2 linked regions of the Undibacterium sp. KW1 genome follow. The protein of the gene in region 1 interacts with the protein of each later gene in a pairwise test. Links are inferred from orthologs where the notes say so. Each region holds a gene or a part of one and is shown in the gene's direction. Other genes may lie near its edges.

What was found.
Region 2: the proteins of recJ (region 1) and UNDKW_RS27205 interact in binary tests that used the Escherichia coli proteins (3 or more experiments, as listed by UniProt). The link is inferred for Undibacterium sp. KW1 from one-to-one orthologs.

The regions. Positions count from the first base shown.
Region 1 is NZ_AP018439.1:2,630,799-2,648,257, reverse strand. What follows is about bases 8,503-11,501. They hold recJ (single-stranded-DNA-specific exonuclease RecJ), read left to right. Parts: upstream 8,503-9,157; coding sequence 9,158-10,846; downstream 10,847-11,501. Other genes in these bases: UNDKW_RS11890 (alpha/beta hydrolase), read right to left, coding at 10,869-11,501; UNDKW_RS11900 (hypothetical protein), read left to right, coding at 8,503-9,161. Outside these bases: UNDKW_RS11935 (peroxiredoxin), read left to right, coding at 1-59; UNDKW_RS11930 (PhoH family protein), read left to right, coding at 176-1,891; UNDKW_RS11925 (MFS transporter), read right to left, coding at 2,008-3,894; UNDKW_RS11920 (polysaccharide deacetylase family protein), read right to left, coding at 3,984-4,715; UNDKW_RS11915 (hypothetical protein), read right to left, coding at 4,718-6,139; lipoprotein-releasing ABC transporter ATP-binding protein LolD, read right to left, coding at 6,147-6,860; UNDKW_RS11905 (lipoprotein-releasing ABC transporter permease subunit), read right to left, coding at 6,853-8,109; more of UNDKW_RS11900, read left to right, coding at 8,247-8,502; more of UNDKW_RS11890, read right to left, coding at 11,502-11,576; UNDKW_RS11885 (ABC transporter substrate-binding protein), read left to right, coding at 11,929-13,548; UNDKW_RS11880 (ABC transporter permease subunit), read left to right, coding at 13,686-14,690; UNDKW_RS11875 (ABC transporter permease subunit), read left to right, coding at 14,739-15,674; UNDKW_RS11870 (oligopeptide/dipeptide ABC transporter ATP-binding protein), read left to right, coding at 15,688-16,704; UNDKW_RS11865 (peptide ABC transporter ATP-binding protein), read left to right, coding at 16,704-17,459. UniProt on the Escherichia coli protein: Single-stranded-DNA-specific exonuclease.
Region 2 is NZ_AP018439.1:6,008,509-6,021,527, reverse strand. Bases 1,366-4,536 are described here. They hold UNDKW_RS27205 (DNA topoisomerase III), read left to right. Parts: upstream 1,366-1,735; coding sequence 1,736-4,336; downstream 4,337-4,536. Other genes in these bases: UNDKW_RS27200 (DUF1631 family protein), read left to right, coding at 4,459-4,536; UNDKW_RS27210 (DUF494 family protein), read left to right, coding at 1,366-1,568. Also shown: DNA-processing protein DprA, read left to right, coding at 1-1,039; more of UNDKW_RS27210, read left to right, coding at 1,104-1,365; more of UNDKW_RS27200, read left to right, coding at 4,537-7,233; UNDKW_RS27195 (cation diffusion facilitator family transporter), read right to left, coding at 7,364-8,284.

The DNA.
Region 1 (17,459 bases):
GAGTCAAAGTAGCAGGACACGTAGATGAAGTACTCGAATTTGTGAGCGCCCAAACTTAATTGAACTCTCCAGAATTACTCTTGATAAAAGCCGCGAAAGACAGTGCCAGCAGCAATGTTGGTATGTCCTCAGCGGCTTTTAACTTTTCAGCTCTCACTTTTTGATTGAGGTTTTCATGCCATTGCCAAAAATGCCGACCAAACCAGCAGCACTGCTTTCACCCAAGGATTTTCCGAAGGCAGAAAAAGGCAAACCAGCCAAAACAATAAAATCCGCAACGCCAGAGAAAATCAAAGCTATTGATGTCGCCCCGGCACCACAAAGAAAGAAAATCGCAACGGTTCCCGCTGTTGTGAGCAAACCTGTTGCAGGGAAACCGGTACCGGCAGCCATCGCCAAAAGCTTGCCTGTCGTTGCTGCCAGCAAGGCCAAAACCCATGACAGCCGGGTCAAGTCAGGTACCAGCCGTGCTGCGGATAAATCTGGCACGACCAAATTGTTTGTACTGGACACCAACGTCCTGATGCATGATCCATCATCGCTATTCCGTTTTGAAGAGCATGATGTCTACCTGCCTATGATCACGCTGGAAGAATTGGATGATCATAAAAAAGGCATGTCCGAGGTCGCCCGCAATGCACGTCAGGTATCACGCTCGCTGGATGCCCTGGTAGGTGATATCGATCATCACGATATAGAAAAAGGCATCTTGCTGTCCAAGCTGGGCAACAAGGATGCCAAGGGTCATCTGTACTTCCAGACCAAGCTGCAAAGCGCCGACTTGCCGGTTGGTCTGCCTAAAGGTAAGGCAGATAACCAGATACTTGGTGTAGTCCGTGCGCTGGAAACAGAAATGCCGGGCCGCCCTGTGGTACTGGTGTCAAAAGACATCAACATGCGTATCAAGGCGCGCGCCATGGGCTTGCCTGCCGAAGATTACTTCAATGACCATGTATTGGAAGATTCTGATCTGCTGTATTCCGGCATCGTGCAGTTGCCTGATGACTTCTGGAACAAGCATGGCAAGGGTATAGAAACCTGGCAAGAAAACCGCAATGGCCTGAGCACAACTTTTTACCGCATTACCGGCCCTGTCATCCCATCCCTGCTGGTGAATCAGTTTGTGTATCTGGAGCCCAAGAATGGTGAAGCATCTTTCTATGGCCAGGTCAGGCAGATCAATGGCAAGACTGCGGTACTGCAAACCTTGCGTGACTATGGCCATGTCAAGCATAGTGTCTGGGGCATCACCTCACGCAACCGCGAGCAAAACTTTGCATTGAATCTCTTGATGGACCCGGAATGCGATTTCGTTACCCTGCTGGGTCAGGCTGGTACAGGCAAGACCTTGCTCGCTTTGGCTGCAGGTCTGGCACAAGTGCTGGAAACCAAAACCTATAATGAAATCATCGTCACGCGCGTTACTGTGCCTGTAGGTGAAGACATAGGTTTCCTGCCAGGTACAGAGGAAGAAAAAATGTCGCCATGGATGGGCGCTTTTGACGACAATCTGGAAGTGCTCAACAAGTCTGATAATGATGCCGGTGACTGGGGTCGTGCCGCCACTCAGGATTTGATACGTTCGAAGATCAAGATCAAGTCCCTGAACTTCATGCGTGGCCGTACTTTCGTCAATAAATTCCTCATCATCGACGAAGCGCAGAACTTGACACCCAAACAGGTCAAGACCTTGGTAACACGCGCGGGCCCCGGCACCAAGATCATCTGCCTGGGTAATATTGCCCAGATCGATACGCCTTACCTGACTGAAGGCTCCAGCGGTCTGACTTATGTTGTAGACAGATTCAAAGGCTGGGCGCATAGCGGCCATGTAACACTGGCTCGCGGTGAACGTTCACGTCTGGCAGATCACGCGAGCGAGATTTTGTGATCGAACTCGCGCAGTAAAAAACGCAACAAATAAAAAAGGCGCATTCAATATTGAATGCGCCTTTTTTCATCTTAATCAGCTTGAATCAGAATAGAGAGCAAGCTGACATCCGAATATTATTTCCACTCACCACGCAACTCGCTGACTTTTTCCTGTAGCGTTTGTGGCGTCACATCCTGAGGCTGCATAACGTCGCCCACGACCAGTTCCAGTTTGGAAAATGGTCCGCGACGGAATGCGCGTCCGAATGAATTGCTTTTATCCCTTGAAAATACACTGCCCCATAGCCCACGCAAAGCCAGTGGATAAACCGGAACGGGGCTACGTTCCAGTATTTTCATAATCCCGCCTTTGAATTCATTCAGTTCACCTGTGGCGGTCAATTTACCCTCCGGGAAAATGCAGACCAGATCACCTTCATGCAAAGCCTGGGCTACGTCAATAAATGATTTCTCCATCAACCACGGGTCTTCTTTAGCCGGTGCAATCGGGATGGCCTTGGCAGTACGGAATACCCAGGACAGGAAAGGTATTTTAAATATCCGGTGATCCATGACAAAGCGTACCGGCCTCGGGCTTGATGCCATGATGACGATGGCATCCATGTAGCTGACATGATTACAGACGAGGATGCCCGCACCTTCATCGGGTATCCGCTCAGTGTTGATAGATTTGACCTTGTAGATAGTGTGTATCAACAGCCAGGCAATAAAGCGCATCAGGAATTCTGGCACCAGGCTGAAGATATAGATCGCCACGATGGCATTCAGGATGGCTGTTGCCATGAAGATTTGCGGTATCGTGAAGCCTTTTTCCAGCATGGCTACTGCCGACAAGGAGGCTACCACCATGAACAGAGCGTTCAGGATGTTCATGCCTGCTATTGTGCGTGACAAATGCTTTGGATCGCAGCGTGTCTGTATCAAGGCAAACAAAGGCACGATGTATAAGCCGCCAAAAATACCTATCATCGTGATATCGAACAGAATGTGCAAACTGCCAGCCTGCTTGATGAAATCCATTGCGCCAACAGTTGCCACATTGGTATAGCTCAGACTGGATAAATACAAATCAAAACCAAATACCGACAAACCTATGGCACCAAACGGCACCAGACCAATTTCCACCTTATGACCAGACAGTTTTTCACATAACAAAGAACCAGCACCTATACCGAAAGAGAATATAGTCAGCAAAAGCACGAAGACGCTATGGTCGCCATGCAGGTAATTTTTGGCATACAAAGGGAATTGTGCCAATACGATGGCACCATAGAACCAGAACCAGGAATTACCCAGCAAGGATAAAAATACAGGACGGTTCTGTTTGCTAAAGCTGATGTTCCTGATGGTTTCAGTCGCCGGGTTCCAGTTGATTTTCAATTCTGGCGCAGGGGCTGGCGAATCAGGGATACGCAATGCAGTCAGGTAACCCACGATAGCAACAACTATCGCGCCCCCTGCTACCAACTCAGTACCCCATGGCTTGTGTACGACCAGCATGGCGCCCAAAATTTCACCAAGCAAGATACCGACAAAGGTACCCATTTCTATCAGACCATTGCCTCCTACCAGCTCATCTGTCTTCAGATGCTGGGGCAAGTAGGCATATTTGACAGGACCAAACAAGGTGGAATGTATGCCCATGCCGCAAACAGCGGCAATCAAAAGCCATAAATTATGTGTTTGCCAGCCAACTGCAGCAACCAGCATGATGCCGATTTCGAGCAACTTGACATTGCGGGCCATACGACCTTTTTCAAACTTGTCGGCCAGTTGACCTGAGGTTGCTGAGAACAGCACGAAGGGTAAAATGAATAAGCCTGGTATCAGGTTATTCAGCAAGCCGACATCCATATTCGTCCAGGACAATGCGTCATAGGTCAGTATGGTCAGCAAGGCCGTCTTGAATACATTGTCATTGAATGCGCCAAGAAATTGCGTCCAGAAGAAAGGGGCAAAACGACGCTGTGACAGCAAGGTAAACTGGCTATGTTGGCTCATGGATGTTGTCTGCTACCTGAAAATTAAGATTAAAACCGCAAGAATTGTAACTTACCCAAGTCTGAATTGAGTAAAAACCATGTGCACCGTCAGGAAAGAAAAAAATCAATTGCTTTTTGCACTGGTAATATCTGGCAACTTTCTTGTGCTGCTGTCTGCAAGGCACTCTCCAACAAAGCGGGTGTTGTCCCCCATGGCCCCGGTGTTTCACTGACTTCATGGCTGTATAAGATCAACCAGCCACCTGTTGAGGCAGTGTGTTTGATCAAAGCACCAATCTCATCCTGATTGTTGTTGGCTGAGTACAGGGCCTGCGCACGCAATGCTGACAAGTCGGCACGCCCAGTCTGCGTGCCACCACCGGTAATGCGGTTATATGAGAAGCGTTTGGTTGCTGCCAGTTTGCTACTCAGGTCATAGGCACCAAAAGGAAAAGCAAAACCGTGATTAGCGATATTGTTCTGCTTAAAAAAAGCCTGATTGCGTTCCCAGTCAGCTACTAAAAAATCGGAAGTAGCATTGGCGCAATTGGTGTGCGAGTAGGTGTGACAACCAATTTCATGCTCATTTTGCAACAAACGCTGCAAGTCCTCGACGCTATGACAAGGCTGATTTTGCTCGACACCATCAGTCAGGCTGCCACATATATAGAAAGTACCGCGTGCCTGGTATAACTCCAGCAACATGGCACCCTGATGGCAGGCACTGGCTGGTACATCATCAAAACTGAAACTGACCACCCCCCTACCCTTATTGAGTGGCAACCAGCGATTTGCTGCGTGGCGCGCCGCGAAGCGGCTTAATTTTTGTGTCAGCCCCATGATCAGCGCAAACTATCCGAGGCGCTAAGGGAATGCTGGTAGCGTTTCAAACCCATACGCGAATTACTCCCCGGCAAATTTTCATAGGTATATTCCAGACCCAGTTTAATCACGGCCTGCTTCAGATTAACACCATCAGATTCACGCTGGACTTTTTCATAAAAACTGTCCAGCACCATACGGAAACCCCTCTCAAACTCATAAGCCCCACCCAAACCGACGCGTATCAATTTCTCCTTGCGCGATGTGCCATCGGCCAGTGTCGCCAGGCGTGGCACCAAAACATTGTCGCTATTTTGAAAAAGCGTAGAGAAATTCATCTGCGATTTGTCTGAATACTTCCACTGTGCATCAAAGCGTAATGCCTTGCTCAGCACATAGACGACAGTGCGGTCAACAATGGTAAAAGGCCGGTCCCACAACTGCAAATCCAGGCGCAGTTTTGGTGAATAATGATAGGTACCACGCAATAAAATATTCGACAAATTGGTGTCGCGTTCTGTCAGCACATCGTACTTGCGTTTGATCACCCCCAGATGCGCACTGGTAACAGACTTGCTGCTGTAACGCCATTCAGCATCGAGAAAGACCTCTGACTCTTTATATGCCTTATCCAGGTCGGCAATATCCTGCTCATTACGGTCCGGGAAATTCGTTTCCGACAAACGTGTCCCGATTTCAACACTTGATCCGGTTGGAGAGTAGTAGCGCCCACTCAATTGCCTGCCACGCTCGTCAAAGTTATATAGCTGATTCAGGGGCAAATCATAATTCAGGCCAGCCCTGTCCAGACTGGCATTCAAGGACCATTCATCAGTCAGTTTAAAATTAACATTGGCAGAAGCACGTTTTTGGTGCGAGATATCTTTATCTGTGAGACTGCCATTGATGTATTGAAATAATCTGTCTTCTTTACCCGCAGTGATTTGGCCATTAATAATCTGTCCTGCTGCCCATTGGAGCGTGGCATCGCCTGCAGTCAGGTGGTGATCGAGTTCTTTATAGTTTTTATAATGCCGGTTACCTAGCGAGCCAGTCAGTATCAGGCGGGTACGGTCCGATAGAATGGTGATGATGGCGCCAGCCCGCACATCGGTGCCGGTTATGCTATCGCGATTACGAAACTTTTTGTCGTCGGCAACGCCAGGCTGACCTGACTGCTCACCTTGCCCCTGGTCACCTTGATCAGGCTGTGTGGGCTTGGCTGTCTGCTCGTAAAAGCGAAACGGATTACTGTCGCTGGTCAGCGAAGTTTCCAGTTGCAACACCAGCTCTACTGTATCTGCCGCATACACAGCCGATGTAGGTAATGCGAGCACAGATAACAGACCAAGCATGACCCAGCCACCTGGTCCGGTAGAAAAATGAGCTATGGAAAACGCAGGATCACGTCTCCTGAAATTCATTTTGCTGGTTTTTCGCATGCCATTTCTATTGTTGTTGCAAGCCGCGTTCAGTCAAACGGAAAACACGGTCACAGCGACCGGCCAACTCCGCATCATGGGTAACAATCACAAATGCCGTACCCAGAGTTTGCGATAATTCCAGCATCAAGGCAAACACCTGTTGTGCTGTACTACCGTCGAGGTTACCTGTAGGCTCATCTGCCAACACGCAGGCAGGCTGGGTTACCAGAGCGCGCGCCAAAGCCACACGCTGTCTTTCACCGCCAGACAATTCACCAGGAACGTGCTTGAGTCTATGACCAAGGCCCACTTTTTCCAAAATTGCCTGTGCTACTTTTTGCGCTTCACTTCTTGCCATGCGACGGATGATAAGAGGCATGGCCACATTGTCCAGCGCAGAAAACTCAGGCAACAGATGGTGAAACTGATAGACAAAGCCCAGCGCATGATTGCGCAACTCTCCGCGCGCGGTCTCATTCAGACTGGCAAAATCCTTGCCCTGCAAGGTAACCGTTCCTTTGCTTGGGGTATCAAGTCCGCCCAGCAAATGCAATAAAGTAGATTTGCCGCAACCAGATGCACCGACGATGGCGATTCGCTCACCCTTGTAGATGCTCAGATTGATTTCATTCAGGACATTGACAGATTCCAGCCCTTGCGAAAACGTCTTACCCAGGCCGCTGCAGGATAAAATCATTTCTTGTTTATTCTTTTCTTGATTCAATACTTGATCATTCATAACGCAATGCCTCCGCAGGTTTCACGCGCGAAGCACGCCAGCTAGGATAGATAGTGGCCAGCATGGCCAGAATTAAAGCGACACTACCAATAGTCAGCACGTCAAACAACTGCACATCCGATGGCAGTTTACTGATGACATACACTTCTTTGGACAGCAGTTGTATACCCAATATGCTTTCTATGAAAGGCACGATGACGTCAATATTAAGAGAGATCAGCAGGCCAAGCCCCACACCAGACAGCGTACCGAGGCAACCAACGATGGTGCCTTGTATCACGAATATTTTCATGATCGATGAAGGTGCCGCCCCCAGGGTGCGCAAGATGGCAATATCAGCCTGCTTGTCTGTGACCGTCATGACCAGAGTAGAAACCAGGTTAAACGCAGCCACGGCGATGATCAGGGTCAGGATGATAAACATCATGGTTTTTTCTGCTTTTACGGCAGCGAAATACACCTTGTTCTGTTGTGACCAATCACGGATCAGCAAATCGCCTGACAAAGTGCGCGACAACTCCAGCGCTACCTGTGGTGCCTTGAGCATCTCCTTGATGCGCAGACGCAGGCCGGATGGCGAATTAAGGCGGAAGAATTTTTGCGCATCTTCTATGTGCATGAATGCCATGCCAGAATCATATTCGTAGTGCCCAGCCTCAAATATGCCGACGACATTAAAGGCTTTCAGGCGAGGAACAACGCCCGCAGGCGTCATCTGCCCCTCGGGCGCAGCCAGGGTAATTTTTTCGCCTATGCGTACCCGCAAACTGTTGGCCAGTGCAGATCCCAGTACGATATTGAATTCGCCAGGCTTGAGGTCTGCCCATTTGCCATACTTGATTTTGCTAGCGACATCCGAGACCTTGGGTTCTTCTTCAGGCAAGATGCCTCTGATAATAACGCCGCGCATGACATCTTCACGGATGATCATGGCCTGACCATCGACATAGGGAGCGGTTCCCGTGACAGCAGGATTTTTTTGCACTTCCAGCGCTGTTGAACGCCAGTCAGGCAAGGCACCGCTGGCATCAAAGACTTCGACGTGGGCCAGTACGGACAACATGCGGTCCCGTACTTCTTTCTGGAACCCGTTCATGACTGAAATGACAACAATCATGGCTGCCACGCCCAGCCCGATACCTGCCATCGAGATTAGCGAGATAAAGGAAATAAAACCATTACGACCACTACGCCGGCCAGCACGCGTATACCGCAAGCCAACCAGCCATTCAAAAGAGAGATTTTTCACTGCATTTACACTTGTTGTGAAGGCAGCCAGCAGTTTGCCACACGTTTGCCATACAATACAGCACTATGAACCATTTAGAATTGATAATCCCCTTCGGGATTCCGCCAGCAAGCCTTGCCAAAGACCTGTTAAAAGAAATGCACACCCCTGGTTTAGCCAGGCTAATCGCTTGCGCAGGCAGTGCCCGGACGCAGACGACAGACGATTTCTCGCGCGCACTCAGCTATGAATACTGGCTTGCAGGCCAATTTCCTCCCGCAGATAAAGCAAATAGTCCGGCGATAGCCTGGAACCGCATGCAAGCATATGGCCTGAGGCCTGAAGCCGGAAACTGGTACGTCTTGCAGCCTGTCCACATCCATATTGCCCGTGATCATCTGGTACTGACAGATCAGCGGCAACTAAATATCAGCGAAACCGAATCCCGTCCATTATTTGAAATGGCTAAAGCAAGTTGCGAAGAAATGGGCTTGCAAATCTTGTTTGGCGATGCACAAACCTGGTTTTTACGTGCTGATGAATGGGCAGGTCTGCTAACGGCCACAGTAGATGCCGCTTGCGGTCACAATATTGATATATGGATGCCAAAAGGCGAGTTTGAGCGTCCCTGGCGCAAACTGCAAAATGAAATACAGATGCAGTGGTTCACCCATGACATCAATGCTCAGCGTGAAATGCGCGGTGCCAAAGTCATCAATTCTGTTTGGATATCCGGCGGTGCGCAGAATCTTGATCCAGCGCTAAAGCAAGTCAGTACCGCTAAGGAGTACGCCCAGCATCTGTCTCAGTCGCAGGGACAAGTACCAGTATTGCTCAACAATCTATGCGAAGCTGCCATCAATAGCGACTGGGCTCTATGGCTGGACAATATGCACGAACTGGATAAAAACTGGTTTTCCCCTCTGGTAGCAGGTCTGCGGAATAAGCAAATCACCAGCCTGAAACTCAATTTCAGCGATGCGCACAAGATCGCCAGCTTTGACCTGACGCCCTGGTCCTTGCGTAAATTTTGGGTCAAACCCTCATTACATCATTTATTTTCGATTTCATGACACGCATTACAGTACGCCCCTGCCCTTTCCGTGAATCTGAAATGTTGCGCCAGAATGGCTTGCACCCTGTACTGGCACGTCTATACGCATCACGCGGTGCAACAGGTGAAAAAGAACTCAGCACAGAATTGAATGCCATGTTGCCGCCTGCCGGGCTCTTGCACATAGACCAGGCTGCAAAGTTTTTAGCCGACGCAATTGCACAAAACAAAAAACTCGTCATCGTCGCCGATTACGACTGCGATGGTGCGACTGCCTGTGCGGTAGGCTTGCGCGGCCTGCGCATGCTGGGGGCAAATGTCGATTACATCGTCCCGAATCGTTTTGAATATGGTTATGGCCTGACACCAGAAATCGTTGCGCTAACACAAAAAGAAAAGTCGCCAGACGTCATCGTCACTGTCGATAACGGCATTGCCAGTGTGGATGGTGTGGCAGCGGCCAATGCCCAGGGCATAGCCGTGGTCGTCACCGATCACCATTTGCCTGGTGATCATTTGCCGGATGCTGCTGTCATCGTCAATCCAAATCAGCCTGAATGCGGCTTTCCCAGCAAGAACCTGGCCGGTGTAGGCGTCATGTTTTATGTCTTGCTGGCTTTGCGGGCAGAACTACGCCAGCGCGGCGTGTTCGACCAGCAAAATCAACCCAAGCTTGATACTTTACTGGATCTGGTTGCGCTAGGTACGGTTGCTGACGTGGTTAAACTGGATGCCAATAACCGCATCCTGGTGGCGCAAGGCCTGAAGCGCATGCGCGCTGGCCGGATGTGTGCGGGCATAGCTGCACTATTCCGCGTAGCTGGTCGCGAACCACACAATGCCAGCCCTTTTGATCTTGGCTTCGCTCTTGGCCCCAGACTCAACGCTGCTGGTCGTCTGGCTGACATGGCCCTGGGCATAGAATGCCTGACCACGGATGACGAAGGCCGCGCCTGGCAAATCGCGCAGGAATTAAACAGCATCAATGCTGACCGCAAAGACATAGAACGTGAAATGCAGGATGTGGCGCTGCTTCACCTGGATGACTTCCAGCCACAAGATAGCAATACCATTACCGTGTTTGATGAAGGCTGGCATCAGGGTGTCATTGGTATCGTCGCCTCGCGCCTGAAAGACAAGTTTTATCGCCCCACGATTACCTTTGCACCTGGAGGCGAGGGATTGATCAAAGGTTCGGGTCGTTCCATACCAGGCTTTCATTTGCGTGATGCGCTTGATCTGGTATCCAAGCACGCACCCAGCCTGATACAAAAATTTGGTGGTCATGCAATGGCAGCAGGTCTGACCTTGCGGTCTGAAGACTTCCCGACATTCCAGCAGGCTTTTGAAGCCGTAGGAAAAAGCTGGTTACAGGCACACCAGCTTGAGCGGGTGGTAGAAACTGATGGCCCACTGGAAGAGGCCTATTACACGACAGACTTTATCCGCCTGCTGGATACGCAAGTATGGGGGCAAGGTTTCCCTCCCCCCATATTTTGCGATGACTTTAAACTGATATCGCAGAGAATATTAAAAGAGCGCCATTTAAAACTGGTGCTGGAGAAAAACAAGCTGCGCTATGATGCAATCTGGTTTGGCCATACCGACACCCTGCCTGAAAACGTCCACGTTGCCTTCAGGCTCGATGCCAATGAATACAATGGTGTCACCAGAGTACAGTTAATGGTGGAGCACATAGATTAACGCCGTATTGGTGGCACTCAATTTACTGAAGCAAGAAACCCTGGATGTGGCAGGCTAGCAAAGCCAGGTTGCGCTCCAGTTTGCTGGTAGCCACCGTCGTATCTTCATCAGGTATCTCCATACTGTGATTACCTTCCAGCACGACAATTTTGAATCGTGCTGCCATGGGCCCGGCAAACTCCCGCAGAGTATCGAGTTCGCAATAAGGATCTGCATTCCCGGCCAGCATAAGAACTGGCCTTTTTTCTAGCTCAGCGCAGGGATAATTCTGTTTCACCAGGCTGAGTTCATCCCCTCCAGATTTGTCTGCCACACATAAGGGCGTCAATAGCACACAGCTTTTCACAGCAGGCTGTTGCTGAAAAAAGCGCCAGGCGACTATGGAGCCAAAAGATTTCCCTGCGATCGAAATATTCTGCTGTTGTATGCGCCCATCATTGGTTGCCAGGCGCAACACTGATGTCATGTCCTGCAACTCCGGTATTAAATCTGCTAAAGGCTGTCCACGGGCCGCGTCAGAAGTATAAAAAGACCAGTTGAATCTGAATACAGCAAAACCTTGCAACAGCAAGTGATGGGCTACTTGTGCCATGACTGGCCGGTGCATGTCATAGCGCAGACCTGGTGCCAATATCACTGCAGGAAACGGACCAGACCCTGCCGGAAACTCTGCGATAACATCGGGGATTATGTCATCCGACCAGTTGATTTTTTCTAAGTCAGTATGCATGAACCGCTGAGATGAATAGTGAAGTGCATTGTTTTTGTAAATTGCTTATACCTGAAACGCATATCGATTTTGACGGCACAAGCAATCTTTTGGTTCCGCGCAAAAAAAGTGAAAAAATTTATTCTCTACTATGCATCATATTTGCAACACTGAGCAAATCTTCTTTGTAAGAGATTGCATTCCATGGTGGCTATGTGATTTGTCGATTTTGTTTTCAAAATTTTCTTCGGCCTTGTAACAAAAAAATACAAATCTTATCGAATTACTGCACAATACAAAAATCTGTGCGGGTCTGCTATGGCACAATCGTTTTGTCGTTTTTACTGGTATTTATTCACTGTGGAGAGTCTGGATGAAAAAAGGTAATTGGTTATTGAAGACTGGCACGTTGGTTGTGATTGGCGCTTTTGCAGGTTTGCATGCAGGCGCGGCAATGGCCGCCAAGACTTTGGTTTTTTGCTCTGAAGGTAGTCCAGAAGGTTTTAATCCCCAGTTCTTTACCACAGGCACCACGGCGGATGCTGGCTCAGTGCCCATGTATAACCGTTTGGTGGAAATGGAAACCGGCACCACCAATATCACTCCTGCACTGGCAGAATCCTGGGATATTTCTGCAGATGGACTGACCTATACCTTCAAGCTGCGCAAAGGTGTCAAGTTCCACAGCAATGCCAAGTTCAAACCCAGCCGCGACCTCAATGCCGACGATATACTTTTCAGCTTCTATCGCATGGCAGATGAAAATCATCCCTTCCATAAGAACACGCCAGGTCAAACCTATGCCTACTTCCAGGATCTGGGTATTAACAAAATAGTTGATAAACTCGAAAAAGTCGATGACCTGACCGTACGTTTTAAACTCAAGCGTCAGGAAGCGCCTTTTCTCGCCACGCTGACGATGGATTTCATGTCTGTTCATTCAGCTGAATATGCGCAGAAAATGAAGGCAGCAGGAACACCAGAACTGATCGATAAGGAAATCATAGGCACAGGTGCCTTCCAGTTCGTCTCCTATCAAAAAGATGCCATCATCCGCTACAAGGCACATGATGGTTATTGGGATGGACGTCCGAAAATCGATAATCTGATTTACGCAATCACGCCGGATGCGTCGGTGCGTTACGCCAAACTCAAAGCAGGCGAATGCCATGTCATGGCCTTGCCAAAACCGGCAGATGTGGAATTGATGAAGAGCGACCCAAATATCAAACTGTTGTCACAACAAGGTTTGAATATTGGTTACGTCGGCTTCAACGTCGAGAAAAAACCCTTCGATAACAAGCTGGTGCGCCAGGCTTTGAATCTGGCTGTAGATCGTGCATCGATATTGAAATCCGTCTATGCGGGTACGGGTCAAATCGCCAAAAACGTTATCCCGCCTACGATGTGGTCGTATAACGATAAGATAAAGGAATATCCTTACGACATCGCCCAGGCAAAAGATTTGCTGGCAAAAGCTGGTTATGCAAATGGCCTGGAAGTTGAACTCTGGTATTTGCCTGTATCCCGCCCCTACAACCCGGACGGCAAACGTATGGCTGAGTTGATACAGGCAGACTGGGCAAAAATTGGCGTCAAAACCAAGCTGACAACTTACGAATGGACAGAGTATAAAAAGCGCAGCAAGACTGGCGAGCAACATGCCATGATGTTTGGCTGGTCCGGCGACAATGGCGACCCGGATAATTTCTTTGAGCCAATTTTGGGATGCGAAGCTGTCAAAGGTGGCGGCAATATTCCAAGATGGTGCAATAAGGATTATGAAGAACTGATCCAGAAAGCCAAATTGACACCTAAGCAGTCTGAAAGGGCCAAGCTTTACGAAAAAGCGCAAGAAATAGTCAGGGAAGAAGCGCCTTTATTGCTGCTGGCACATTCTTTGCGTTATACACCGGTACGCAAAAATGTAATTGGCTTCAAGATGGATTCAACTGCCCATCATTACTTTAAAAAAGTAGATTTGGATAAATAAGTACTGCTTACTGGTGAACAACACGTGGCACCAATTTTGCTGAACAATTGCAATTTGGTGCCATCGTTGTATCTGCTTGCTGCTTTTTCAGTCTTTATGATGCTGTTTGTAGGCTTGTCTTAAAAAAAGGTTTTTCGATGCTGGGTTTTATTCTCCGACGCCTGGGTGTAGTCATCCCTACTTTCCTTGGCATCACGCTGCTGGTTTTTTCTTTGATACATCTGATACCCGGCAATGTCGTCGAAGCCATGACAGGTGAGCGCGGCATGGATGCAGAACGCTATGCCAGTCTCATGCATTTGTATGGGTTGGATCAACCTTTGTACCAGCAGTATTTTTCTTATCTGGGCAAAGTTCTGCAAGGCGATCTGGGTCGTTCCATCATCACCCAGGAACTGGTCAGCAAAGAATTTTTTACCCTGTTCCCGGCAACGCTGGAATTATCGCTATGCGCGATTATTTTTGCGGTTGTGCTTGGATTGCCAGCGGGCATATTGGCCGCCCTGAAGCGCAATAGCTTTCTTGATTACTCTGTCATGGGAGCATCCCTGACTGGTTATTCCATGCCTATCTTCTGGTGGGCGCTTTTGCTCATCCTGATGTTTTCTGTGACCCTGGGCTGGACGCCAGTGTCTGGCCGTATCGATATTCTGTTTGACCTGCCGCATGTGACTGGCCTGATGCTGATCGATAGCCTGCTGTCAGGTGAAGAAGGTGCTTTCAAATCAGCCGTCATGCATCTGATCTTGCCGGCGATTGCACTTGGCACAATTCCACTTGCCGTGATTGCCCGCATGACCCGCTCTGCCATGCTGGAAGTACTCAAGGAAGATTATGTGCGTACTGCTCGTGCCAAAGGCATGTCATGGATGCGGGTAGTCTGGGTGCATGCCTTGCGTAATGCACTTATCCCTGTCATTACGGTCATCGGCATGCAAGTCGGCACCTTGCTGGCTGGTGCCATTTTGACTGAAACCATCTTCTCCTGGCCAGGTATAGGCAAGTGGTTGATCGAAGCGATACAAAGGCGTGATTACCCGACCGTGCAGGGTGGGATATTACTGATCGCCACCATCGTCATCACCGTCAACCTGATTGTCGATGTGTTGTATGGCGTGATCAATCCGCGCATACGCCATTAATGTGATGTCCAATTTCACTCATCGTTTAAAAGACTTGATCGCAGAATTATGAGCAATACCAATTTACCTGCAAATACCGTAGCTGCTACCGCAAGCTTGTCGCCACCACATCCCTTGATTGAGTTCTGGCATTACTTCAAGCAAAACCGCGGTGCCGTCATCGGCCTCGTGCTGGTTGGCATAATGAGTTTATGCGCCCTGTTCGCGGAATGGATAGCACCACATTCCGCCATAGAACAGTTTCGCGAATCCACATTGGTGCCGCCCGCATGGACAGCAACGGGCAGTAGTAAATTCATACTTGGCACTGATCCGGTTGGTCGCGATATCTTGTCCCGCCTCATTCATGGCTCACGCTTGTCGCTGTTTATAGGCCTGGTCTCTGTCACCCTGTCCATGGGCGTGGGTGTGACCCTGGGTCTGATCGCCGGTTTTTCACGTAGCTGGACCGGGCGCTTTGCTCGCATGCTGGAAACGATCATTGTGCGCTTCATGGATATCCTGCAAGCCCTGCCCAGTCTGTTGCTGGCAATCGCAGTCGTCGCGATACTCGGCCCCGGCCTGATGAATGCCATGTATGCCATTGCCATCGTCCTCATGCCTTCGTATGCCAGGTTAACGCGTGCAGCAGTCAGTGGTGAGCTGAACAAGGATTATGTCAATGCCTCACGCATAGCTGGAGCGGGCAACTTGCGTTTGATGTTTAATTGCGTGCTGCCCAACTGCGCGGCTCCTATCATTGTGCAGGCTACGCTGGGATTTTCCACGGCGATACTGGATGCGGCAGCACTAGGCTTCCTGGGTCTTGGCGCGCAGCCGCCAACACCAGAATGGGGCTCTATGCTGGCCAGTGCCATGGAATTTATACAAAGTGCCTGGTGGGTGGTCACCTTCCCTGGTCTGGCTATTCTGATTTCCGTACTAGCCTTTAACCTCATGGGTGATGGCTTGCGCGATGCACTGGATCCCAAGTTAAAACGCTGAGCAAAGATTCAACATGAAACCATTATTGGATATTAAAAATTTACGCGTTGAATTTGGCTCGGAAGCTCAGCCATTCAAGGCAGTTGATGGTCTTGATCTGTTCATAGAACAAGGTGAAGTGGTTGGCATCGTCGGTGAATCAGGCTCAGGCAAGAGTGTCACCTCACTGGCCTTGATGGGGCTGATCGATTTCCCTGGACGTGTGCGGGCAGACCAGATGGAATTTGATGGCCGCGATCTGCTGAAGATGAAGGACAAGGAAAGACGGCAATTGCTTGGCAAGGATATTGCCATGATCTTCCAGGACCCCATGACCAGCCTGAATCCTTGCTACACCGTGGCTTTTCAGTTGATGGAAACCTTGCGTCTGCATCAGGGCGGCAAGGAAAAGGACTTGCGCGCCAAGGCGCTGGCTTTATTGAAGCAGGTTGATATCCCTGACCCGGAAAGGCGCATGAACGCCTATCCCCACCAACTATCGGGCGGCATGAGCCAGCGCGTCATGGTGGCTATCGCCATTGCCTGCAACCCACGCCTGCTGATAGCGGATGAACCTACCACTGCGCTGGACGTTACTGTACAAGCGCAAATGCTAGAATTATTACTGCAATTGCAGCGTGAACGTGGCATGGCCCTGATGCTCATCACCCATGATCTGGCCGTCGTTGCCCAGACTGCGAAACGCGTTGTGGTCATGTATGCAGGCCAGGTTCTGGAAACTGGTACCGTGCCAGAAATATTCGATGCCCCCAAACACCCTTACACCCAGGCTCTGCTGGCAGCCCTGCCCGAACATAATCTGGGTAAAGCACGCCTGCAAACCATACCGGGTGTAGTACCAGGTTTGTATGACAGGCCAACAGGCTGCCTGCTCTCACCGCGATGCAGTTATGCGACAGAGCGCTGCCAAACTGATAGACCACAATTACAAGGACAGGCAAATGCCCGGGTGCGTTGCCATTTCCCTCTGGATGCGCAAGGTGTGCCGGGTAATGGATGGCAAGCACCACAAATTGATCAGGCAGCATGATGCAAAATACCACGACTACCCCTGTTTTACTGGAAGCAAAGAACCTGGCCAAGCATTACGCTGTGTCGCAAGGTTTTCTCAAACCCAAAGCGCTGGCAAAAGCACTGGATGGCGTCTCATTCCAGCTGACTGCTGGCAAAACCCTGGCGGTGGTGGGCGAATCAGGTTGTGGCAAATCTACCCTCGCCCGCCAGGTCACCATGATAGAAACGCCTAGCAGCGGCGAGTTGTGGATGGGCGGAAAGAATATTGCCCACGCTGACAAGCTCACACTCAAGCAAGTGCGCCCGCTGGTGCAGATGGTGTTCCAGAATCCTTATGCCAGCCTGAACCCGCGCAAAAAAGTCGGGGCCATGCTGGAAGAACCCTTGATCATCAACACTCACCTGCCATCTGCCGAGCGTGAAGAAAAAGCGCGTGCCATGATGGCAAAAGTAGGTTTGCGGCCTGAACATTATGGGCGTTATCCCCATATGTTTTCGGGTGGACAGAGGCAGCGGATCGCTATCGCCCGGGCACTGATGCTCGATCCTGAAGTCATCGTCGCCGATGAGCCAGTCTCTGCCCTCGACGTGTCCATACAGGCACAGGTCCTGAACTTGTTAATGGATTTACAACAGCAGAATGGTGTCGCCTATCTGTTCATCTCCCACAATCTGTCAGTGGTTGAGCATATTGCTGACGATGTGCTGGTCATGTATCTTGGGAAAACCGTTGAGCATGGCGACAAGCAAAACATATTCAAACGCCCTCTG
Region 2 (13,019 bases), 3.4 Mb from region 1 along the record:
CGCACGCCGTTTGCTCGCTGTATTTGGTCTGCCTGAGCAGATCTTTGCTGCGAGTCATGCCGCCCTCAGTGAAGTAGTCACACCAAGACTGGCCAAGGCCCTGCTGGCCAGTCCACCTGAGTTTCAGCAGCAACTGGACAAGACCCTGGCTTGGCAAGAACAGCCAGGTAATCTGATATTGACACTGGCGGACGCAGGGTATCCACGTGCCTTGCTGGAAATACCCGATCCACCACTGATGTTGTACGTCAAAGGCCGTGCTGCCTTGCTGGAGGCTGCCACGGTCGCCGTTGTTGGTAGCCGTAATGCCACCGTGCAAGGCATACGCAATGCTGAGCAATTTTCCGAATCTTTAAGTAATGCTGGTCTGTGTATCAGCTCCGGTCTGGCTGCTGGCATTGATGCCGCCGCTCATCAGGGGGCTTTGCGCGGCCCAGGCTCGACTATTGCAGTCATAGGTACAGGTGCCGATATTGTTTACCCTGCACGCAACCGTAATCTGGCACACCTGATTGCAGAAGGTGGCTGCGTCGTCAGTGAATACTCACTTAGCACACCGGCATTGGCGCCTAATTTTCCTCGCCGCAACCGTATCATCTCAGGCTTGGCCAAGGGAGTATTGGTGGTTGAGGCTGCTGCGCAATCCGGTTCACTGATCACTGCCCGTATGGCAGCGGAACAAGGGCGGGAAGTATTTGCCATTCCGGGGTCTATCCACTCACCTTTGTCCAGGGGGTGCCATCAGTTAATCCGTCAAGGTGCCAAGTTGGTGGAATCCGCGCAGGATATATTGGAAGAATTGCAATTGCAGTCGGTGCCATTACCTGCACCGCATACACTGGCAAAGCCTGTCGCTGTGCACATGGATACATCTGAGACTGGCCTTTTAAAAGAAATCAGCTTTGATCCTGTCCATATGGATATGCTGGCCAGCCGCACAGGTATAGATATTTCCAGTCTGACGACAGAGTTGTTAACGCTGGAACTAAGCGGACAGCTGGAAGCTTTGCCGGGTGGCTATTACCGCCGACTTGCCTGATTGATATTTGATGACAAATTGGCAGGGGCTTGTTTGAAATCGCTGCAAAGGCTACAGTAGCAGTATGTTTGATATACTTGTTTACCTCTACGAAACCTATTACCGTCCGGATGCCTGTCCTGACACGGCCGCGCTGACTAAAAAATTGTCCGCTGTTGGCTTTCCTGAGGATGAAATTTCCGAAGCCCTGAGCTGGCTCACTGGTCTGGCCGTGAATACGGCAGAGCCAACTGCGGCTGCCCCCGTTTCCAAGGGCTTCAGGATTTATGCCGAGCAAGAAATTGTTGCCCTGGGTACGCCAGCCCTGGGTTTTATACAATTTCTTGAATCTGCCGGGCTGCTGAATGCCAATCAACGCGAAATCGTGATTGAGAGGGCATTAGTTGTCAATGAATCACCCCTGCCTCTGGATAAGCTGCGCATCATCGTACTGATGATGCTGTGGAGCCAGGGCGCCGAGCCTGACATGCTGATGTTTGATGAGTTATTGTTGTCAGATGACGACAACACAGGCAGGCTTTTGCACTAATCATTTCCTAAATGGAATTTTTATGACAAAAATCGCGCATAGATTGCGGTTTTTCGTCTATCACGTTTAACATTCCCCGCAAATTTAGGTTAGTCTTACGCTTATTTTGCGAAATGTTGCCTATTAGACATTGGCAACCACGCTTTACACTATTCGAGAATCCCGAAATGACAAAAACGCTCATCATTGCCGAAAAACCCTCTGTCGCTAATGACATAGCGAAAGCGCTGGGTGGCTTCACCAAGCATGATGATTATTTTGAATCAGACAATTATGTACTGTCGTCAGCCGTAGGCCATTTGCTGGAAATCACCGTCCCAGAAGAATACGATGTCAAGCGTGGCAAATGGAGCTTTACCCATCTGCCGATGATCCCTCCGCATTTTGCCCTGAACCCGATTGCCAAGACTGAATCACGCCTGAAGGTATTGAACAAGCTGATCAAGCGCAAGGATGTCACTGGCCTGATTAACGCATGTGACGCGGGCCGCGAAGGTGAGTTGATTTTCCGTCTGATTGCCCAGAATGCCAAGGCCAAGCAGCCAATCAGCCGTCTGTGGCTGCAATCCATGACCACTGGTGCGATACGCGATGGCTTCCAGAAATTGCGCAGCGATGCAGAAATGATGCCTCTGGCCGATGCAGCCCGTTGCCGTTCCGAGGCAGACTGGCTGATCGGCATCAATGGTACCCGCGCCATGACGGCCTTCAATTCCAAGGAAGGTGGCTTTTACCTGACTACCGTTGGCCGCGTGCAGACGCCAACCTTGTCCATCGTGGTAGAGCGCGAAGAAAAGATCAAAAAATTTGTTTCCCGCGATTATTGGGAAGTAAAAGCAGAATTTGTCTGTGCTGCCGGAATTTATGAAGGCCGCTGGCAAGACCACCAGTTCAAGAAAGACGAACACGATCCTGAGAAAAAGGCTGAGCGCCTGTGGAGCAAGGCCGCTGCCGAATCCATTGTGGCCGCCTGCCGTAACCGCCAGGGCAGTGTCACCGAAGAATCCAAACCAGCGACGCAAATCGCGCCAGCCCTGTTTGACCTGACCAGTTTGCAGCGCGAGGCCAATGCCCGTTTCGGCTTTTCTGCCAAGAATACCCTGGGTCTGGCCCAGGCCTTGTATGAAAAGCACAAGGTACTGACTTACCCGCGTACTGATTCCCGCCATTTGCCAGAAGATTATCTGCCTACGGTGAAAGAGACTCTGAGCACCATCTCTGAGACCAATAATTATCATCAGTTCGCTTCGCAGATATTGAAAAACAACTGGGTCAAGCCGAACAAACGCATCTTTGATAATACCAAGATCAGTGATCACTTTGCGATTATCCCCACTGGCCTGGCACCAAAGAATTTGTCTGAACCTGAGCAAAAGCTGTATGACCTGGTAACGCGCCGTTTCCTTGCGGTGTTCTTCCCGGCGGCAGAATTCCAGGTAACGACCCGTATCACTGAAGTATCTGGCCATCAGTTCAAGACTGAAGGCAAGGTCATGACCAGCGCTGGCTGGCTGGCGATTTACGGCAAGGATGGCCTGGAAGAAAAAGACGGCGAAAGCAAGGGCACCTTGGTACCAGTGGCCAAAGGTGAGAAGGTCCTGACAGAGCAGATTACTGCGAATGGCCTGGTCACCAAACCGCCTGCACGCTATAGCGAGGCGACTTTGTTGTCTGCCATGGAAGGCGCTGGCAAACTGGTCGATGATGGTGACTTGCGTGAAGCCATGGCAGGCAAGGGCCTGGGCACACCAGCCACTCGTGCTGCCATCATCGAGGGTTTGCTGAACGAGAAGTATCTGCTGCGCGAAGGCCGTGAAATGATGCCTACCGCCAAAGCCTTCCAGTTGATGACCTTGCTGCGCGGTTTGGGGGTCGATGAATTGACCTCGCCTGAACTGACCGGCGAGTGGGAATATAAATTGTCGCAAATGGAAAAAGGCAAGATCAGCCGTGAAGAATTCATGCGCGAAATTGCCCAGATGACCCAGATCATCGTCAAGCGCGCCAAGGAATACGATAACGACACCATCCCTGGTGATTATGCGACCCTGCATACACCTTGCCCCAACTGTGGCGGCGTGGTCAAAGAGAATTACCGTCGTTTCGCCTGTACCAAGTGCGAATTCTCGATGAGCAAGACACCAGGCAGCCGCCAGTTTGAAGTGGCTGAAGTGGAAGAATTACTGGCCAAGCGTGAAATAGGCCCGCTGCAAGGCTTCCGTTCCAAGATGGGACGCCCATTTGCAGCCATCCTGAAGATCGTACCAGACACTGAACACAGTAATTTGAAGCTGGAATTTGATTTTGGCCAAAACCAGGACGAAGGTGAAGATGGAGAATCGGTCGATTTTTCCGAACAAACTTCGCTCGGACCTTGTCCAAAATGTGGTAGCGGAGTTTATGAAATGGGCCTGGCCTATGTCTGTGAAAAAACCATGGCCAAACCCAAGGCTTGCGATTTCCGCAGTGGCCGTATTATCCTGCAACAAGAGATACTGCCTGAGCAAATGGGTAAATTGTTGAATGATGGCAAGACAGACTTGTTGCCAGGCTTTATTTCACAACGTACCCGCCGCCCGTTCAAGGCTTTCCTCGTGCGCGGCAAGGATGGCAAGGTCAGTTTTGAATTTGAAGAGCGCAAGGCCAAGGCCCCGGCTGCTGGCAAATCCAAGGCCAAGGCCGAGCCAGATGCAGAAGCCGCAGTTGCAGTGAAAGCCAAGGCAGCCCCGGCAAAAAAAGCCGTAGTCAGGAAAAAGAAGGCAGCCTGAACTTTGATCTTGCCTGAATCAGAGTAAGTGCCACGCCGAAAGTGCCTGACCTGGCACTTTCCTGGCAGAGTCCGTCATTTTCGCGTATTGTTAAAAGGTGATTTTCTAGATATAGGGTGCACATGGCCGCAAACGAGTCCTTATCCAGTGCTCGCGCTGAATTTACTCATGCATTTAATCATGCAGTACCCGGCATTCTGCCCGAAGCTTTGGAAGCATTGCTGACCAAGGCGAATTACAGCGGTACTTCATCGGCTGACAAAAGCCGCATTGTCAATGCACGTGCCATCCTGCCAGAAAAATGGGATGCCATTTCCCGTGCCATGCCTGTCCATCTGGTGCAATTGCTGGATCGCAGTATCACTACGGCTTATAGCACTTTCCGGCCCGCCTCTGCCTTGGGCAAAGCGACTGAGCTGGCCTTGCTCGATTCTTCCACCTTCGAGACCACGCTGCGCTTTAATGAAATGACGCAGAATTTCCGCGACAAGGCAGGACAAGCCTTGCTGGATTTGAATATACGTATTGCGGTCTTGTTTGGGCAAGATGACATACGCGAGAGGGAAAACCCCTTCCGGCCTTATTTGCTGGCACGCTGTATTTTCCTGGCGGTAGAAGAACAGAAATTATCGCAAGAAAACGAAGCCATCCTCATCGAGCAGCTCGGTGAAACCTTTGCCTCCACCATGGCTGGCATCTATGAAGCGGCCAATTCTGCACTCGAACGCCAAGGTATCAGTGCCAACCTGGCACTCAAGATCAGCAAGGCACCTGAATCACTGCAGACTCGCAGCCCGGCCGCTGGCGGGCAAGGTGGCTACGGTGGTACAGGTGGCCCCGGCGGTGCCGGAGCTGGGGGCGGGCAAGGTGCTTACTCCACCATGCAGGCCGGTGTGTTCCCTGGTGCGCAGGCAGGTCAGGGACAGGCCCAGGTACAGAACCAGGGCGCATTCCCAGCGGCGCAACAAACATCCATGGCCAGCCCCGGCGTGCGCCTTGAGCAATTATTCCAGACCGTACGCGGCAAACCGCTGTCACTGCCTGCCGCGACTCCCGTACTTGCACAACATGCAGGCGGCATGCAGGCGGCAGTACCCAATCCCTATGCTGACATGCCATCGCCAGGCAGTCCCCCCGCCAATGCCGGGCCAGCCTGGCTGAGTGGCGACAGGGCACTGGGTGGTGTATTGAGACAGGCTTTTGGCGAAGTCTCTCCCGTCAGCCAGCACAGGGATAAACATAGCGAAGGCGCCATTCCGTTTACTGCCAGGGAGAATCCCCAGAGCAGTTCACCCCAGGCAGGTGCTCAGGCACGCACTGGCCAATTTGCCCATTCTGGTTTAGCAGCTTCGGCAGGCCCGCGTAGCAATGATCTTATACAGGTGCCAGCTGCCCTGGTCGCCTCGCATCTGCAGAATATAGAAAGCCAGTTAAAGCAAAGGGTGGAAGCACAAGCCCTGCCGCCAGAAATGAGCATGGGTTTGTCAAAGGTCCTGGGGCAAATGCACAAGGTCATGGTGCCTGACAGTTCAGCCATGAAGGATGAAAAGGGCGAAATCCGTAATCTGATACGCGAACACAAGGACGCCTTGTACAGTCTGGCCAAGGATACTGAAGAACAGATGTGCATAGACCTGGTTGCCATGCTGTTTGAAGTCATGCTCTGTGATGAACTGGTGCCCTTTAATATACGTATCAGCCTGGGACGTCTGCAATTCCTGATCCTGCAACTGGCCCTGAAAGAAAAAAATCTGCTCAGTGATGGCAAACATCCGGCCCGTCTTTTATTGAACCGGATTTGCTCGATCGCCTATAGTGCCCAGCAAATCGGTGATGTCGATAACCACGTAACAGAAGAAATTGCCCGCATCATCAAGACCCTGATGCGGCATGACAGTGATGTACCAGAATTGTTTTCACGCATACAGAACAGGTTTGAAACCTTTATTTCCCGTGAATTGCGTACCAATAACCAGCACATACACCGCACCGTAAAAGCCCTGGGTGAAGCCGAGATCCGTTTCATGCGCTTCGCCTGCATCGCTGTGGCGATCAACAAGGCCATGCCCAAAGTGAATGTGGAGATGTCGTTCCGCAGCTTCCTCAGGAAAGAATGGGTCAGGGCGATAGAAGCGGCTGAAAGAACCGATGCTCTGCTGGCCAGGCGTTATCGCCTGTTGGTACCGGACTTGTTGTGGAGTGTTTCCCCCAAACTCGATAACGACGACCGCAACCTGCTCTCGTCCATGCTGCCTACCATGGTGGGTACACTGCGCCATGGCATGGACCTGATGGAACTGGAAAAATCCAGGCAACAAAAGCTATTGAACTGGCTGGCAGAAGCCCATGCCCAGGCCCTGCGCCCGGCAGCAGACAGCAAAAAACCGCAAGGTCTGAGCCTGCCTGCCATGCATGAACGCTTTGAACAATTTACCAATCAACCAGATACGATAGAGCATTCCGAAGTTCATCATTATGAATTTGCCAGGGAGATTTATCAGCAAGGCGTGTTCGCGGAACTGGGTTTGCATACCAGGATGCTGGACAAGGAAGTGCAGAGGCCTGAGCTGCCAACTGAAACGGCGATTGTTGCTGATGCACCTGCTGAGCCTGAGCTCAATCCAGCCTATCTTGAGCGTATAGTCTGCGGTGCTCTGATCGATATCAAAACCGAGAAGCTCAATGCCAAAGCCTGTTTGCGCTGGGTAGATCCGAATCTGATGTATGTCGTGCTGAGTCTCAAAGGGGAGGACTTCCCTGCGGTACTCAGCATACGCGTCCTGTGTCAATTGCTGGATACAGCCAGACTGCGATTTGTTGAAGACGAGCCCTTGTTTGAACGCGCCATCCACACACTGCTCAGATCTGCTGATGAAGTTGATAATGTGCGGGTATAAGACCCGCACATTTCAGACTGATCGTTTTGCTTAGAACGTGTTTACGATCTGTAGCGAGCGAGCGTCAGCGGGTTGAAGAGCAGCGCATGAGGCCCGATCACGCTCGCGCAGTAAGATCGCAAACATGTTCTTAGTCGTCGGTACTATCGATGTCCGGCTCAAAGAAACACCACTTCGCCTGCGGCCAGTTGCTTTGTATGCCGTCTTCCACTTCATTGATGGCAGTAATCAACGCCTGGTCAGAACCCTGGGGGCGCATTTTTGCCTGTACTGCGATCATCAACTGTTCACCCCATTGCAAGGTAATCAAATTGATGACGTGATCAACATGCGGATGGCTTTCTATATGAGCACGTATTGCCTCATTGACTTCTGGCGCAGCAGACTCACCGGTAATCATGGCCTTGACTTCCCTGATGACAAAGAATGCCACCGCCATCAAGAGTACACCCACGACGATAGAGCCTATCGCATCCCAGATCGGGTTGCCGGTTACTACTGACAGCACCACCGCAACAAAAGCCACAGCCAGGCCAGCCAGGGCAGCGATATCTTCACCCGCCACCACCATCAATTCAGACTGACGGGTCTCGCGGAACCAGCGAAAGAAAGACTTGCCACCGGCTATCTTGCGTATCTCCAGCATTGCCCCATACAGTGAAAAGGCTTCCAGGGCGACAGAAATACCCAGCACCACCAGAGCAACAATAGGGTTCTTCAGTGGCTCAGGATGTTTCAGGCGCTCCACGCCCTCCAGAACAGAAAACGCACCACCCAAAAAGAACAACAACAAAGCCACCATCATTGCCCAGAAATAAACGACACGCCCATAGCCCATGGGGTGAGATGCATCTGGTGCCCGCTTGGCCTCCTTCAAACCCACCAGCAAGAAGATCTGGTTGATACAGTCAGCCGTGGAATGGATCGCCTCTGCGAGCATGGCCCCCGATGCCGTAAAGATGGCCGCGCCAAACTTAGCCAGGGCAATACCGCCATTGGCACCCAGCGCATAAAAAATCGCCTTGGTAGAACCTTCTGAATTCGCAGACATGAGAATAATTAAAAGTGAGAAAAACCTAACCTTACTTGATTTCTCTGCAAATAATCAATCAGGTATTCTGAATGTTTGCCTTTGCAGAATTTGTTTTTGGTGGATACATATATAGAGGGCTGTTTGTCCCGATAAATTCTTTCAGCCATGAGGCGATGCAGATATGTCGCGAAGCCGTAAAACTCCTTCCCTTTCAAGGAGATGGCGTCGGGGTTTCACAAAGCCTGCTTTGCGCCGACAGAATCCAAGCCGCCTGTGAGCGGCGCAGTGGAGGGCTTAGGGTGAGGATGAGTTCCGGTCGATCAGCGAAATCAACGCTATATAGATAGCCCTCGAACCCGTCGCTCCTGCGCAAGCAGGAGCCCAGCGTCGCCCGGTGCTAATCCGTAAAGCGCATTACGAAGCAATACGCCCCCCTCAAAAAATCAATAGGTGCGCGCAGCGCACCTATTGATTTTGCCTTTCTATAAACGGCCTAAATAATTTACGCCAGGGTCTTGCAAAGGGGAGGGGAAGTTTGCTATAGTTCGCCTCCCGCTGAAGAGCGGGTGAGAAATGAAGCAAAGCTGGAGATTGAGCGGAGAAGTTAAAAGCTGCGGAAAGATCTGGTTGCTGTGAATAGTTTGCAACAGTTTAGCTAGTTCGCAAGAACGAAACAAAACGAAATGAGTTGCAGGTGTTGACAGCGGCGAATAAGTGCTTCATAATCTCGTTTCTCTGCTGCTGACGCACACAACGCTGCGACGCAAAACTGGATGAATAAGTAGTCCGGTTAGGTAGAAAAGATTTAGGTTCTTTAACAATTAACAGTCAATAAATGTGGGCACTTGGTGAAGCGCACCATTCGATCTAGGTTGAATGGAATGCTTAAATAATATAGCAAGTGTTCACAAGAAATAACAAAGCAAGACGATGATTCAGAGATGAGTCATTGAACTGTCAGTATTTTGAGTGAGCGATGTGTCAGTCACATGACACAGTTCAGAAATGAACACAAAACAGAGATTAAACTGAAGAGTTTGATCCTGGCTCAGATTGAACGCTGGCGGCATGCCTTACACATGCAAGTCGAACGGCAGCGCGGGGCAACCTGGCGGCGAGTGGCGAACGGGTGAGTAATATATCGGAACATACCCTAGAGTGGGGGATAACGTAGCGAAAGTTACGCTAATACCGCATACGATCTAAGGATGAAAGCGGGGGATCGCAAGACCTCGTGCTCATGGAGTGGCCGATATCTGATTAGCTAGTTGGTAGGGTAAAAGCCTACCAAGGCGACGATCAGTAGCTGGTTTGAGAGAACGACCAGCCACACTGGAACTGAGACACGGTCCAGACTCCTACGGGAGGCAGCAGTGGGGAATTTTGGACAATGGGGGCAACCCTGATCCAGCAATGCCGCGTGAGTGAAGAAGGCCCTCGGGTTGTAAAGCTCTTTTGTCAGGGAAGAAACGGTGTTTCCTAATACGGAATGCTAATGACGGTACCTGAAGAATAAGCACCGGCTAACTACGTGCCAGCAGCCGCGGTAATACGTAGGGTGCAAGCGTTAATCGGAATTACTGGGCGTAAAGCGTGCGCAGGCGGTTTTATAAGTCTGATGTGAAATCCCCGGGCTCAACCTGGGAACTGCATTGGAGACTGTAAGGCTAGAGTGTGTCAGAGGGGGGTAGAATTCCACGTGTAGCAGTGAAATGCGTAGATATGTGGAGGAATACCGATGGCGAAGGCAGCCCCCTGGGATAACACTGACGCTCATGCACGAAAGCGTGGGGAGCAAACAGGATTAGATACCCTGGTAGTCCACGCCCTAAACGATGTCTACTAGTTGTCGGGTCTTAATTGACTTGGTAACGCAGCTAACGCGTGAAGTAGACCGCCTGGGGAGTACGGTCGCAAGATTAAAACTCAAAGGAATTGACGGGGACCCGCACAAGCGGTGGATGATGTGGATTAATTCGATGCAACGCGAAAAACCTTACCTACCCTTGACATGGAAGGAATCCCGAAGAGATTTGGGAGTGCTCGAAAGAGAACCTTTACACAGGTGCTGCATGGCTGTCGTCAGCTCGTGTCGTGAGATGTTGGGTTAAGTCCCGCAACGAGCGCAACCCTTGTCATTAGTTGCTACGAAAGGGCACTCTAATGAGACTGCCGGTGACAAACCGGAGGAAGGTGGGGATGACGTCAAGTCCTCATGGCCCTTATGGGTAGGGCTTCACACGTCATACAATGGTACATACAGAGGGCCGCCAACCCGCGAGGGGGAGCTAATCCCAGAAAGTGTATCGTAGTCCGGATTGTAGTCTGCAACTCGACTACATGAAGTTGGAATCGCTAGTAATCGCGGATCAGCATGTCGCGGTGAATACGTTCCCGGGTCTTGTACACACCGCCCGTCACACCATGGGAGCGGGTTCTGCCAGAAGTAGTTAGCTTAACCGCAAGGAGGGCGATTACCACGGCAGGGTTCGTGACTGGGGTGAAGTCGTAACAAGGTAGCCGTATCGGAAGGTGCGGCTGGATCACCTCCTTTCTAGAGTAGCGCGTAGTTAAGTGTCCACACTTATTGACTGTTAATGATAATGAACAGAGAACACAGGTAAGAGATCATGTTCCCGAAAAGGGGGATTAGCTCAGCTGGGAGAGCACCTGCTTTGCAAGCAGGGGGTCGTCGGTTCGATCCCGTCATCCTCCACCAAGATTCTGGTAGAAGTAATAGGAATCGGGTCTGTAGCTCAGTTGGTTAGAGCACCGTGTTGATAACGCGGGGGTCGTTGGTTCGAGCCCAACCAGACCCACCACAAGATCTCGACAGTGCAAACGTAAGTCAGTGCATAGTAAGAATAGAGCACAGAGATTTAGGTTTGTACTTTCAAAGCGAAAGACATAGTAATAAGTAGTTCTCGTTCTTTAACAATTTAGAAGAAGTAAAGTAGAAATAATCAAAATTATTTCTGTAAAGAGAGGTTGGTGAGTCAGCAATGACGAGCTAATCGAATTTATGGAAGGGTTGTGATTGTATCGAACAAACATAGTATTAAAAAGCGAGTTTGAAAAAGCTGTCGAAAGACAAGTTTTAGAAAAAATCAAATTCCTTGAGATACGGCAAACGCTAAAGTAATACTCATAAGTAGTAAAGAACTATAACCGGTTTTTGGTGATGAACCTGGGATTGAAGAGATTCGATAACAGACACCAGAAGCTAACGTTATAGGGACAAGTGACTAAGTGCACATGGTGGATGCCTTGGCGATATCAGGCGATGAAGGACGTAGTAGCTTGCGATAAGCTGCGGGGAGTGAGCAAACACACATTGATCCGCAGATTTCCGAATGGGGAAACCCGGCCGTAAGGTCATTGCAACCTGAATACATAGGGTTGCAAAGCGAACGTGGCGAACTGAAACATCTAAGTAGCTACAGGAAAAGAAATCAACCGAGATTCCCAAAGTAGTGGCGAGCGAAATGGGAAGAGCCTGCAAGATTTAGCATCTTTGATAATAAAACGGATTGGAAACTCCGGCCATAGAGGGTGATAGCCCCGTATATGAAATCATCGGTGTGGAACTAAGTTTGCGACAAGTAGGGCGGGACACGAGAAATCCTGTCTGAACATGGGGGACCATCCTCCAAGGCTAAATACTCGATATCGACCGATAGTGAACCAGTACCGTGAGGGAAAGGCGAAAAGAACCCCGGGAGGGGAGTGAAATAGAACCTGAAACCGTGTGCATACAAACAGTAGGAGCGGACTTGTTCCGTGACTGCGTACCTTTTGTATAATGGGTCAGCGACTTACATTCAGTGGCAAGGTTAACCGCATAGGGAAGCCGTAGAGAAATCGAGTCCGAATAGGGCGAATCAGTCGCTGGGTGTAGACCCGAAACCAAGTGATCTACTCATGGCCAGGTTGAAGGTGCGGTAACACGCACTGGAGGACCGAACCCACTAATGTTGAAAAATTAGGGGATGAGCTGTGGGTAGGGGTGAAAGGCTAAACAAACTTGGAAATAGCTGGTTCTCTCCGAAAACTATTTAGGTAGTGCCTCAAGTATCACCGACGGGGGTAGAGCACTGTTATGGCTAGGGGTCATCGCGACTTACCAAACCATTGCAAACTCCGAATACCGTTGAGTGCGAGCTTGGGAGACAGACATCGGGTGCTAACGTCCGGTGTCAAGAGGGAAACAACCCAGACCGCCAGCTAAGGTCCCAAAGTATAGCTAAGTGGAAAACGAAGTGGGAAGGCTAAAACAGTCAGGAGGTTGGCTTAGAAGCAGCCACCCTTTAAAGAAAGCGTAATAGCTCACTGATCGAGTCGTCCTGCGCGGAAGATGTAACGGGGCTAAGCTATACACCGAAGCTGCGGATATCCTTATGGATATGGTAGGAGAGCGTTCTGTAAGCCTGCGAAGGTGACTTGTAAAGGTTGCTGGAGGTATCAGAAGTGCGAATGCTGACATGAGTAGCGATAATGGGGGTGAAAAGCCTCCACGCCGTAAGCCCAAGGTTTCCTGTTCAACGTTCATCGGAGCAGGGTGAGTCGGCCCCTAAGGCGAGGCAGAGATGCGTAGCTGATGGGAAGCAGGTTAATATTCCTGCACCGTCGTATGATGCGATGGGGGGACGGATCGCGGAAGGTTGTCCGACTGTTGGAATAGTCGGTTTTTAACCTGGAGAAGGCTGTTAGGCAAATCCGGCAGCGTAATTCAAGGGGTTGAGACGAGTGAATT